4 regions of the Serratia sp. 2723 genome follow, and region 1 is predicted to be linked to each of the others. Evidence: predicted binding sites of a transcription regulator. Region 1 holds the regulator's gene; each other region holds the start of a gene.

Evidence for each region. Region 1 encodes PurR, which represses purine synthesis genes. Its sites were predicted from a motif close to CANGCAAACGTTTGCNTG; they were not measured.
Region 2: ABIE29_RS21335 (NCS2 family permease) is a predicted target of PurR. The motif match lies at 1,567-1,584, and genes of this name have one in related genera.
Region 3: purL (phosphoribosylformylglycinamidine synthase) is a predicted target of PurR. The motif match lies at 1,954-1,971, and genes of this name have one in related genera.
Region 4: glyA (serine hydroxymethyltransferase) is a predicted target of PurR. The motif match lies at 1,910-1,927, and genes of this name have one in related genera.

Annotation. Positions count from the first base shown of each region.
Region 1 covers NZ_JBNDIN010000005.1:225,638-228,797, forward strand. The annotation lists gene sodB (superoxide dismutase [Fe]) at 1-236, shown strand, start outside; gene ABIE29_RS09940 (YnhF family membrane protein) at 296-385, opposite strand; gene purR (HTH-type transcriptional repressor PurR) at 710-1,735, shown strand; gene punR (DNA-binding transcriptional activator PunR) at 1,773-2,702, opposite strand; gene punC (purine nucleoside transporter PunC) at 2,828-3,160, shown strand, end outside.
Region 2 covers NZ_JBNDIN010000018.1:62,255-65,414, forward strand. The annotation lists gene ABIE29_RS21335 (NCS2 family permease) at 67-1,428, opposite strand; gene ABIE29_RS21340 (VOC family protein) at 1,817-2,224, opposite strand; gene ABIE29_RS21345 (glutathione S-transferase family protein) at 2,271-2,939, opposite strand; gene ABIE29_RS21350 (lipocalin-like domain-containing protein) at 2,936-3,160, opposite strand, start outside.
Region 3 covers NZ_JBNDIN010000009.1:18,950-22,109, reverse strand. The annotation lists gene purL (phosphoribosylformylglycinamidine synthase) at 1-1,860, opposite strand, end outside; gene mltF (membrane-bound lytic murein transglycosylase MltF) at 2,136-3,160, shown strand, end outside.
Region 4 covers NZ_JBNDIN010000009.1:56,633-59,792, reverse strand. The annotation lists gene ABIE29_RS14865 (3-phenylpropionate MFS transporter) at 1-264, opposite strand, end outside; gene glyA (serine hydroxymethyltransferase) at 424-1,677, opposite strand; gene hmpA (NO-inducible flavohemoprotein) at 2,146-3,160, shown strand, end outside.

The sequences.
Region 1 (3,160 bases):
CCGTGAAAAACTTCGGCGCTGGCTGGACCTGGCTGGTGAAAAAGGCGGACGGCAGTCTGGCGATCGTCAGCACCTCGAATGCGGCAACCCCACTGACGGGCGCAGACGTTCCGTTATTGACCGTTGACGTGTGGGAACATGCTTACTATATCGACTACCGCAATGCGCGGCCAAAGTACCTGGAAAACTTCTGGGCGTTGGTGAACTGGGCGTTCGTGGCAAAAAACCTGGCTTAACGACGGGTGACTAGCTAATAAGGCGCGGCACAAGCTGCGCCTTTGTTTTTTGCTGAGGATCAGTTCAATGCGGCAACAAAACTGAAAGCAATAATCATTGCCAAAGCACCCACGGTAGTGAGTAATGACATCTTCAAATTGGTATCCATATACAACTCCCTCTCAGATTGGCTTTTCCAGAGCATAAGCCACACAGTTAATACGTCAAATCATTTTCCCATAGTTCGTGATGAAAATCTTGTTATGATTTCCCCACGGATAAATACCGATTAGCTCTTCCACTTTTCTTCAATATGCGACAAAATCCGCAGTTCACAACTGCGTACCGATAAACTGCCCCTCCCTGTTCAAGCGATTTACGACTTCAGCACTAAAAACTCAGTTTTCGCTTATCTGGGAAAGGATCTACGCAGGCAAACGATTAACATCATACTTACATGCTGTAACATGTAGGTTTAGGAGTCATTCTTTACATGGCAACGATTAAAGATGTGGCCAAACGCGCTGGCGTTTCTACCACTACCGTATCGCACGTTATCAATAAAACGCGTTTCGTCGCCGAAGATACCAAAACGGCCGTTTGGGCCGCCATCAAAGAGCTGCACTATTCACCCAGCGCCGTGGCCCGCAGCCTCAAGGTCAACCACACCAAATCGATCGGCTTGCTCGCCACCTCGAGTGAGGCCCCCTATTTTGCCGAAGTGATCGAAGCGGTAGAAAACAGCTGCTACAGCAAAGGCTATACCCTGATCTTGTGTAACTCGCACAATAACCTGGATAAACAGCAAGCCTATCTGGCAATGCTGGCGCAAAAACGCGTCGATGGCCTGCTGGTCATGTGCTCAGAATATCCCGATCAGCTGCTGGGCATGCTGGAAGATTACCGTAATATTCCTATGGTGGTGATGGATTGGGGTACCGCGCGCGGAGACTTCACCGATACCATTATCGACAATGCCTTCAAGGGCGGCTACCTGGCAGGTCGCTACCTGATCGAACGGGGACACCGGGACATCGGTGCCATTCCGGGTCAACTGGCGCGTAATACCGGCGGAGGTCGCCATCAGGGCTTTCTGAAAGCCATGAAGGAAGCCAACATCGAAGTGCGTGAAGAATGGATCGTGCAAGGGGATTTCGAGCCCGAATCCGGCTATAAAGCCATGCATCAAATCTTGTCACAAAAGCATCGCCCAACCGCCGTTTTCTGTGGCGGTGATATTATGGCTATGGGGGCAATCTGCGCCGCCGATGAGCTGGGGTTGCGTGTACCGCAGGATATCTCGGTTATTGGTTACGACAACGTGCGTAATGCCCGCTACTTCACCCCGGCGCTGACCACCATTCACCAGCCGAAAGAACGCCTGGGCGAGATGGCCTTCACCATGCTGTTGGATCGCATAATCAGCAAGCGTGAAGAGTCGCAGGTGATTGAAGTGCATCCAAAACTCATTGAGCGCCGCTCCGTGGCAGATGGTCCTTTTGTCGATTACCGCCGTTAACCCTCCGTAGGGGCGCTGCAAATTGTGCTGCGCCCGATTAGCGACGCACTGCCCCCGGTTCCTCTTCACTGAGCCATTCCTGATTGAGCGTTTCGCTATCGCCCAGATAGTCCAACAGCCAGGCCATAGCCGGAGACTGGGCATTTTGCTGCCAGGTCAGGCAGCAGGCACTGGGCGGGAAAGGTTCATCCAGTGGTAACACCACCAGTTCGCCACTTTGTACCAACGGCAATACCCGATGCGCGGGCACCATACCCACACACAGCCCGGCACGCAAACAATCTACCGCCGAAACCCAGTCCGGCACGGTCAGCCGCCGCTGGTTGTCCAGCGACCAGGTCACCCGCTTGGGTAAATTGCGCGAAGTATCTTCCAACAGCAACGAGGGATAAGGGCGAAGCTGATCGTCGCGCAGCTTTCCTTGCAAGGCGGCCAGCGGATGTTTGGCATGCACTACACAGAGCCAATTCATAAAACCCATATCGCGAAAGGCAAAACCGCTGCCTACCGGCACCGCCCGCGTTGCACCAATGGCCATCTCAGCTCGGTCATCCACCAGCGCATCCCATACGCCGTTGAAAACTTCCGGTTGCACCATCAGCTCCACATCGGGGAAATGGCGATAAAAATCCAGCACCAATTGGCGACTACGCTGGGGTTTGACGATCAGATCGACCGCAATCCTCAGTTGCCCACGCCAACCGTTGGCCACCTGCTGGCACTGTCGTCGAGTATCGAGCATTTTTTTGATAACAACCCGCGCTTCTTTAATAAACAGCGCCCCCGCCGGCGTCAGCTCCACATCGCGGTGACGGCGCTCAAACAGCGGCACAGCCAGCCATTGCTCCAGTTGGCGTACCGTATAACTCACCGCAGAAGGAACTCGGTGCAACTCCTGTGCCGCCGCGCTGAAACTACCGGTCCGCGCTACCGCATCTACCACATCGAGTGAATATTCAGACCACATAATCTTGCCTTCAAATTTTTTAACAGCATCTTGCAAATATTACCGTTTCACAAGCAGAGATCCAGCCGTATACACTTGCCGGCGCTTCAAAACCTGCGACAACATAATTTTAACGAGAAATAGCAATGCGAAATTTTGGATTTATGTTCTATCTGGCCGGCCTGAGTATGTTGGGCTATCTGGCTACCGATATGTACCTGCCCGCTTTTGGAGCAATGCAGCAGGATCTGCAAATCTCCGCTGGGGCGATCAGCGCCAGTCTGAGTATCTTCCTGGCGGGCTTTGCCTTCGCCCAATTGCTGTGGGGACCACTGTCCGACCGTATTGGCCGTAAGCCCGTGTTATTGATTGGCCTGGCGCTGTTCGCCGTCGGGTGTCTCGGTATGCTGTGGGTCGAGAACGTGACACAACTGTGGTCACTGCGCTTTATTCAAGCCATTGGCGTGTGTTCCGCCGCC
Region 2 (3,160 bases), on a different contig from region 1:
AAATAAAGAGAATAGTCTTAAGGAGTTGAACAACGGGGCCGGAGGACGACCCCGTTGAGGAGAGGCTTAAATTGCCCAACCGCCAGCATAGAACGCCACCAGCGCCACCGCAATTAACACGGTACCGATGTTCAGCCTGCGCCATTCGCCAGAGAACACGCGGCCAATCACCAGCGAGCTGAAGCCCAGCATGATGCCGGTCACGATGTTACAGGTCAGCACGATAAACACCGCGCACAGCAAACCGGCCATAGCGTCAACAAAGTCGTCGAAATCCAGCTTGGTGACGTTGCTCAGCATCAGCAGGCCAACATACATCAGAGCTGGAGCGGTAGCGTACACCGGTACCAGATAGGACAGCGGCGACAGGAACAGGATCAGCAGGAACAACAGCCCTACCACGGTAGCCGTCAGGCCGGTTTTACCGCCCGCCGCCGTACCCGCGGCAGATTCGATATAAACTGCGGCAGGAGCAGCCCCAACCAGCCCGGAGAAGATGCTGCTCAGGGAATCAGAGGTCAGCGCTTTGCCACCGTTAATAATCTGGCCATCTTTATCCAGCAGATTGGCCTGCCCGGCCACCGCACGGATGGTGCCCGTGGCGTCGAATACCGCAGTCATTACCAATGCCAACACGCTTGGCAACACCACCGGTTGTAAGGCCCCCATGATATCCAGGCTGAAGATCAGCGATTTACCATCTGGCCCCGCCAAACTAGGCATGGCGAACAGCCCTTGATATTTCACCGCCGGATCAAAAATCAGGCCGATAACCGAAATGGCGATAATCACCAGCAAGATGCCACCAGGTACGCGCAGCTTTTCCAGGCCGAAGATCACCGCCAACCCGATTAACGTCATCACCACCGGAAACGAGGTAAAGGCCCCCAGCGCTACCGGCAAGCCATCCAACGGATTTTTCACCACCAGGCCGACACCGTTAGCCGCGATCAGCAGCAGGAACAGACCGATACCTATACCGGTGCCGTGTGCCACTCCCATTGGCAGATTACGCAGGATCCAGGAGCGGATACCCGTAATCGAGATGATGGTAAACAGGATCCCCATCAGGAATACGGCGCCCAGCGCCACGGGAATGCTGATGTGCTGGCCCAGCACCAGACTAAAGGCGGTGAACGCCGTCAGTGAAATGGCGCAGCCAATCGCCATCGGCAGGTTGGCCCACAATCCCATCAGCAACGATCCCAAACCGGCAACCAGGCAGGTGGCAACGAATACCGCAGTCGGTGGAAAACCGGCTTTACCCAGCATGCTGGGAACCACGATCACCGAGTAGACCATCGCCAGGAAGGTGGTTAATCCTGCCACCACTTCCTGACGCACATTGGTACCCCGTGCTGTAAGTTTAAAATACGCATCAAGCCCGCCTTTGGGTGTCACGGCGTTATTTGCTTGAGAATTCGACATGTTGCTGTCCCCTGTTTTTCATTGCTGCCAGCCTGGATGAAATGGCTTGTTATCCCACTGATGCATGGTCATTACGAAACCGTTTCCGTCACGTTCGCTTCCTTACCCTTCAGGAACGCGGCAACAGACGCCGTGTAAAAGGCAAACGTTTAACTCTCATCGCATGCAGCGGGTGATTTATGGTGGTCTTGTCCCCAAAAAACCCAAACGCTACTGGGAGGGATTTTCAAGGCAAACGATTATCTAGCCTTCTATGCCGTCTGATCAACTAAAGATCGCGACAATTTATGCGAAAACGCATTGGCAACGCGCATTGTTGAAGATGTGAGGTTTATCACATTACGGTCTGAAGGGGAGAGTTCGCCCCAACAGCTTGGGGCGGACAAGATTATTGCGACTGCATCGCCTGCTCATCCATGTACATCAACTCCCAGATATGACCATCCAAATCCTGGAAGCCATGACCATACATAGTGCCGTAATCCTGTGGTTGATTATAAGTATTGCCTCCGGCGGCAATGGCTTTGCGTACCAACGCATCTACCGCAACACGGCTGGGTTGCGACAGGCAAATCAGCACTTCCGTCGCTTTATTGGCATCGCTGACGGGATTGGGGGTAAACAGTTGGAATTTCTCGTGAGTCAGCAACATCACGTAAATACTCTCACTCACGACCATGCAGGCGGCAGTGTCATCGGTAAACTGCGGGTTGAAGATAAACCCCAGTTTGCGGAAGAACTCGATAGAAGCGGGCAAATTGCTGACGGGCAGGTTAACAAAAATTTGCGTAGCCATGGGCTACCTCCTATGAAAGTGACCCTATCGAGTATAGTTCAAGCCTTCATCCCAGCACGCTAAACGGCCCACCCTGTTCCAGAGCCCGCTGATACGCAGGACGCGCGTGAATACGTTGCAGATAGTCTTGCAGTTTCGGACACCCCTCCAGCCCGCCTCGCCCAGCTAGCGCCTCCACCGGGAAACTCATCTGGATATCCGCTGCACTGAATTCATTACCCACAAACCAGGTGTTTTTATTCAGGTGTTGCTCCAGATAATCGCGATGCGTCGCAATCTGCTTATCCAGATACTCTTTCTGTACCCCTTTACCTATCGCCCCGGCAACCGGGCGTATCACCCATGGGATCGGCGGGTGTCCTAAACGGCTAAACACCAGTTTCATTACCAGCAGCGGCATCAACGATCCTTCGGCATAGTGCAACCAATAGCGATACTCTTGGCGGGCGTGGAAATCCGTGGGAATGAATAACCCTTGTGCGTCATAGGCTTCCTGCAGGTATTCGATAATGGCGCCCGACTCCGCCAGCGTCAGATCGCCGTCTACCACTACCGGCGATTTGCCCAATGGGTGGATTTTTTTCAATTCGGGCGGTGCCAACATGGTGATTTTATCGCGTTGATAACGCAGAACCTGATAGGGAACACCGAGCTCCTCCAGAAACCACAAGATGCGCTGTGACCGCGAGTTGTTCAGGTGATGCACGATAATCATGGATTCTCTCCCTCGACAGCCCCGACCCGTTGCCACACCAACTCGCCAATCTGCACGCTGTTACCCAGCTGCAACGGCACGGTGCGTAATGTGAGTTTATCGTCAATGAAACTGTAGAAGCGGATCTGCTGGCTACCCAACCAATTGGGGAATGAACTGCCCTCGACCTGATGAATGACGCACTGTTTATCTTCATCAATCCGGTAGCGGCCAAAGTAACA
Region 3 (3,160 bases), on a different contig from region 1:
CTGCTGACGTTTCACGTCGCGGGTCATTTTTGGCGTTTTGCCCAGCAGGACATCTAACGGCATGTCGATCGGCTGATTGTCAAAGTGACGATCGTTGAGCGTCAGATGGCGTTCTTCCGTTGCCTCGCCAATCACCGCGAAAGGTGCGCGCTCACGGCGGCAGATTTCCTCAAAGGTCGCCATCTGCTCAGGCGCTACCGCCATCACATAACGCTCTTGGGATTCGTTACACCACACTTCCAGCGGGCTCATGCCCGGCTCGTCGTTGAGAATGTCACGCAGCTCGAAACGACCGCCGCGGCCACCGTCGCTGACCAGTTCCGGCATCGCGTTCGACAGGCCACCAGCCCCCACATCGTGGATAAACAGGATCGGGTTGCTATCGCCCATCTGCCAGCAGCGGTCGATCACTTCCTGACAGCGGCGTTCCATTTCCGGGTTATCACGCTGTACCGAGGCAAAATCCAGATCGGCGTCAGACTGGCCAGAAGCCATCGACGAAGCCGCCCCGCCGCCCAAACCGATGTTCATCGCCGGGCCACCCAGCACCACCAATTTGGCGCCTACGGTGATTTCACCTTTTTGCACATGATCGGCGCGGATGTTACCCAGGCCGCCTGCCAGCATGATCGGTTTATGGTAGCCACGCAGCTCAACGCCGTTATGGCTATTGACGCGTTCTTCATAAGTACGGAAGTAACCGACCAGCGCCGGGCGACCAAACTCGTTATTGAATGCCGCACCACCCAATGGGCCTTCGGTCATGATATCCAGCGCGGTGACGATGCGATCCGGCTTGCCGAAATCCTGTTCCCAAGGCTGTTCGAACCCCGGAATACGCAGGTTGGAAACAGAGAAACCTACCAGGCCAGCTTTCGGCTTCGCGCCACGGCCGGTTGCGCCTTCGTCGCGGATCTCACCGCCAGAACCGGTCGCAGCACCTGGCCAAGGCGAGATCGCCGTTGGGTGGTTGTGGGTTTCCACCTTCATCAGGATGTGTGCTTCTTCCTGATGATAGTCATACAGGCCGCTTTGCGGTGCGGCAAAGAAGCGCCCCACCGATGAGCCTTCCATCACCGCCGCGTTGTCTTTATAAGCAGAAAGCACGTAGTCCGGCGTCTGCTCAAAGGTATTTTTGATCATTTTGAACAACGACTTCGGTTGCTGTTCGCCGTCGATGATCCAGTCGGCGTTGAAAATCTTGTGGCGGCAATGTTCGGAGTTAGCCTGTGCGAACATGTACAGCTCAATATCCGTTGGGTTGCGTCCCAACTCGGTAAAGGCGGCCAGCAGGTAGTCGATCTCGTCTTGCGCCAGGGCCAGCCCCAGTTTGGTATTGGCCTGTTCCAGCGCGCTGCGGCCTTGCGCCAGAATATCCACCGTCTGATACGGGGCGGGCTGATGATGAGAGAACAGTGTTTCCGCCTGTTGCAGTTCGCTGAATACCGTTTCCATCATGCGATCGTGCAGCAGGGTGGCAAGCTGTTGCCACTGGGCATCGCTCAACGTCGGCGCGGTGACATAAAATGCCAGGCCGCGCTCAAGACGAACTACCTGCGTCAGGCCACAGTTATGGGCGATATCGGTGGCTTTGGAAGACCACGGCGAAATGGTGCCCGGACGCGGCGTCACCAACAGCAGGCGGCCTTGCGGAGCATGTTCAGCGAGAGAAGGGCCGTACTTGAGCAGCCGTTGCAACTTAGCCTGCTCTTCGGCGCTTAGCGGTGCGCTGACATCGGCAAAGTGAACGTACTCGGCATAGATATCAACGATCGGGAGTTGAGCATCCTGGCAGCGGGACAATAGTTTGGTAATACGAAAGGCCGACAAAGCGGGCGAACCACGCAGTATTTCCATAATCAAAGTTCTCTCGTCTTCGAAGCAACTGGGTTCAGCACTTCATTGGGCGCAACAGGGGGAAAACGCGCGCCATTATAGAGAATCCGCGCCGCCGACGAAACCGTTTGCGTAGCTATTATTGATAAAAGCTATTCTCTCGATCAAATTATCATAACGTATCAATAAAGTTGCGCGCTGGCGTAATGTTGCGCAAAATGCCCCGGCACTGGTGATTTAACCATGAAAAAAACCTGATTCCGGCCAACATAAAGCGTGCATCTATTTGAGATAACTATTTGAAACGCCTAAAAATAAATTACTTCCTGATCGGTATTGTGACCCTGCTACTGGCGCTTGCCCTGTGGCCCAATATCGCCTGGCGTGGCGGGCAGGGAGGCCAACTCGAGGCAATCAAATCGCGGGGAGAACTGCGCGTCAGCACGTTGAACTCACCGTTAACCTATTTCACTACTCCACAGGGGCCGAGTGGCCTTGACTATGAGCTGGCAAAAAGCTTTGCCAACTACCTGGGGGTCAAGCTGGTGGTGATCCCACACCAAAACATCAATGATCTGTTTGACGATCTCGATGATGACAATGCCGATCTGCTCGCTGCCGGGCTGATCTACAACCGGGATCGCCTCAGCCGCGCCAGTACCGGCCCGGCATATTATTCCGTTTCCCAGCAGTTGGTTTACCGGCTGGGAACCGCGCGGCCAAAAACCTTTGCCGATATCAAAGGCAAGCTGGCAGTGGCCTCCGGTTCGGCGCACGTCAGCACGTTAAAGCAGCTCAAACAAAGCAAATACCCCGACCTCAGTTGGGAAGCGTCAAGCGATCTGACGTCTAAAGAGCTGCTGGAACAGGTGGCCGATGGCAAACTGGATTACACTATCGGCGATTCCGTGACCATTGCCCTGCTGCAACGCATCCACCCGCAGCTGGCCGTCGCTTTTGACATTACCGATGAAGAACCTGTGACCTGGTACCTGAAGCGCAGCGATGACGATAGCCTGTACGCCGCGCTGCTGGATTTTTATAGTCAGAGGGTAGAAGACGGCACGCTGGCTCGGTTGGAAGAGAAGTATCTGGGGCACGTGGGCAGCTTTGACTACGTCGATACCAAAACTTTCCTTTCCGCCATCGACTCGGTATTGCCCACTTTCCGCTCGCTGTTTGAAAAGTATGCCAGCGAAATTGACTGGAAGCTGCTGGCCGCCATCGCCTATCAGGAATCACACTGGAACCCACAGGCAACCTCCCCCACCGGCGTCCGTGGGCTGATGATGCTGACCAGAGCCACCGCTGACGGCCTGGGTGT
Region 4 (3,160 bases), on a different contig from region 1:
ACAGAAGCCGACGGCAAACGCCAGGGAGAGCAATGCCAACAAACGCAACGCAGTGATTAAATAAGAGGGATCTTTAACGCGAGGAGCAATCAGCAGGCTACCCAGGAAGCGCGCTACCAGGCCAGCGCCGAGCAAGATACCGATGGTTTCAGGCGGTATGCCCTCACCTTTTAACCAAACGCTCCAAAACGGTAGATAGATGCCATAGGAAAAGAAGTACGTGAAATAACTGAGAGCGAGCCAACGCGTTGATTGCAGAACCATGATCCCTCCAAGATGAGGGCAATACTTTGACAGAGCTCACACCTTGCAGCAATCTTCATTCATGCTCAAAGGGCTAGAGTGCAAAGTAGTTCACAGTTTCGCTGCAACAAAGCGAAAAAACCCGCCGAGGCGGGTTTATCTGCAAACCAATCGAAGTACTTAGGCGTAAACCGGGAAGCGAGCGCAAATATCCAGCACTTTCTTCTTGGTACGTTCGATGGTGGCTTCGTCGTTCAGGTTGTCCAGCACATCACAGATCCAGCCAGCCAGTTCACGCACTTCGGCTTCTTTAAAGCCACGGCGAGTCACCGCTGGGGTACCCAGACGGATGCCAGAAGTCACAAACGGGCTCTTCGGATCGTTTGGCACGCTGTTCTTGTTAACGGTGATGTTGGCACGGCCCAACGCGGCATCGGCTTCTTTACCGGTCAGGTTCTTATCTACCAGATCCAGCAGGAACAGGTGGTTGTAGGTGCCGCCGGAAACCACTTTGTAACCGCGCTCCAGGAACACTTTCACCATCGCTTTGGCGTTATCGGCCACTTGCTGCTGGTAAACCTTGAACTCAGGCTCCATCGCTTCTTTCAACGCTACCGCTTTACCCGCGATCACGTGCATCAACGGACCACCCTGGCCACCAGGGAAGACGGCTGAGTTCAGCTTCTTATACAGCTCTTCATCACCACCTTTGGCCAGGATCAGGCCACCACGCGGACCCGCCAGCGTTTTGTGGGTGGTGGTGGTCACGACGTGGGCATGAGGAACCGGGTTCGGGTAAACGCCAGCGGCAATCAGGCCCGCCACGTGTGCCATATCCACGAACAGATAAGCGCCGATGCTGTCAGCGATTTCACGCATTTTGGCCCAATCAACCACACCGGAGAAGGCCGAGAAGCCGCCGATGATCATTTTTGGTTTGTGGGTCTGCGCCTGTTTGGCCAGATCGTTATAGTCAATCTGCCCGGTTTCGTCGATGCCGTAAGGCACCACGTTATACAGCTTACCGGACAGGTTCACCGGTGAACCGTGCGTCAGGTGGCCGCCGTGTGCCAGGTTCATCCCCAGGATGGTGTCACCCGGCTGCAGCAGTGCGGTATAAACGGCAAAGTTAGCCTGGGAACCTGAGTGCGGCTGCACGTTGGCATAGTCGGCACCAAACAACTCTTTGGCACGGTCAATCGCCAGTTGCTCAACGATATCAACGTATTCGCAACCGCCGTAGTAACGCTTGCCCGGATAGCCTTCTGCGTATTTGTTGGTCAGTTGGGAACCCTGGGCCTGCATCACGCGCGGGCTGGTATAGTTCTCAGACGCAATCAGCTCAATGTGCTCTTCCTGACGCACTACTTCCTGCTCCATTGCATGCCACAGTTCGGCATCATAATCAGCAATGTTCATTTCACGCTTTAACATCCGGCATCTCCTGACTGAAATCAGCTAGCTTTCCCCTATGGATTTCAAGCTGCAGCTAGGCGACAAGCTATCTCATCCCCAGGAGCTTACTTTTCGTAAGTGACTGGGGTGTGATAGTGCAGGTAACAACGCTGCAGCTTGAAAGACGACGGGGATAATTTTACCCATATGGGTTCTGGACCACAGTGTAAACCGTTTCGGCCTGTCGAAGATAGGTCTTGACAGAGGTTTTTACGCAAACGATTGGCATCAGGTGGCGTAAGGCTTTGAACCCTTAAAGGCCGCCTTTTGGCAATGGAGTTTTACTCATCAACAAAATGCGCTTTTTTCATGTTCTGTGAAGGCGATCGACGGTTAACAACCCCGTAACAACAACAGGGATATTTACAAGCATGGGAGAATTTTATAAGATGTATTTAAAATACATCTATTAAATAAGCACCACAACGTCTGCCAAGGAGCCTCACCATGCTGGATAGTCAAACCATCGCCACCGTTAAATCTACCATCCCCCTGTTAGCCGAAACCGGCCCCAAACTGACCGCCCACTTCTACGATCGCATGTTTGCCCATAATCCTGAATTGAAAGATATTTTCAATATGAGCAACCAGCGTAACGGCGATCAGCGCCAGGCGTTGTTCGACGCTATCTGCGCTTACGCCAGCAATCTGGAAAACCTGGCCGCCCTGCTGCCTGCGGTAGAACGCATTGCCCAGAAGCACGCCAGCTTCAATATCCAGCCCGATCAGTATCAGATTGTCGGCCAGCACCTGTTAGCCACGTTGGACGAAATGTTCAGCCCTGGCCAGGAAGTGCTCGATGCCTGGGGAAAAGCCTACGGGGTACTGGCTAACGTGTTTATTCAGCGTGAAGGCCAGATCTATCAGCAAACGGAAAAGAGTGACGGCGGCTGGCGTGATTTACGTGCCTTCCGCATCGTGAAAAAACAGCCGCAGAGCGAAGTCATATCCAGTTTTGTATTGGCACCGGTAGACGGTGGCCGCGTGGCCGATTATCAGCCGGGCCAGTATCTGGCGGTCTATATTAACGATGACAGCCTGCAACATCAGGAGATCCGCCAGTATTCACTCACCACCGCATCGAACGGGGAATATTACCGTATCGCGGTAAAACGTGAGGAACAGGGCGCCGTTTCCAACTTCCTGCATCAGCAGGCCAAAGAAGGCGATATTATTCATCTCGCGGCACCACACGGCGATTTCTTCCTGCAGGTGGAACCTACTACACCGGTGGCATTAATCTCGGCAGGCGTTGGCCAAACGCCAATGCTGGGGATGCTTAACACCCTGCACAACCATCAGCATCCGGCCAACATCCACTGGCTGCATGCTGCAGAAAACGGCTCAGTGCATGCTTTTGCCGACGAGGTGGCGGATATCGCCGGGCGCATGCCTAATCTGAGCCGTCATGTCTGGTACCGTGAACCTAATGCCGATGATGTGCAGGGCCGTGATTATCACA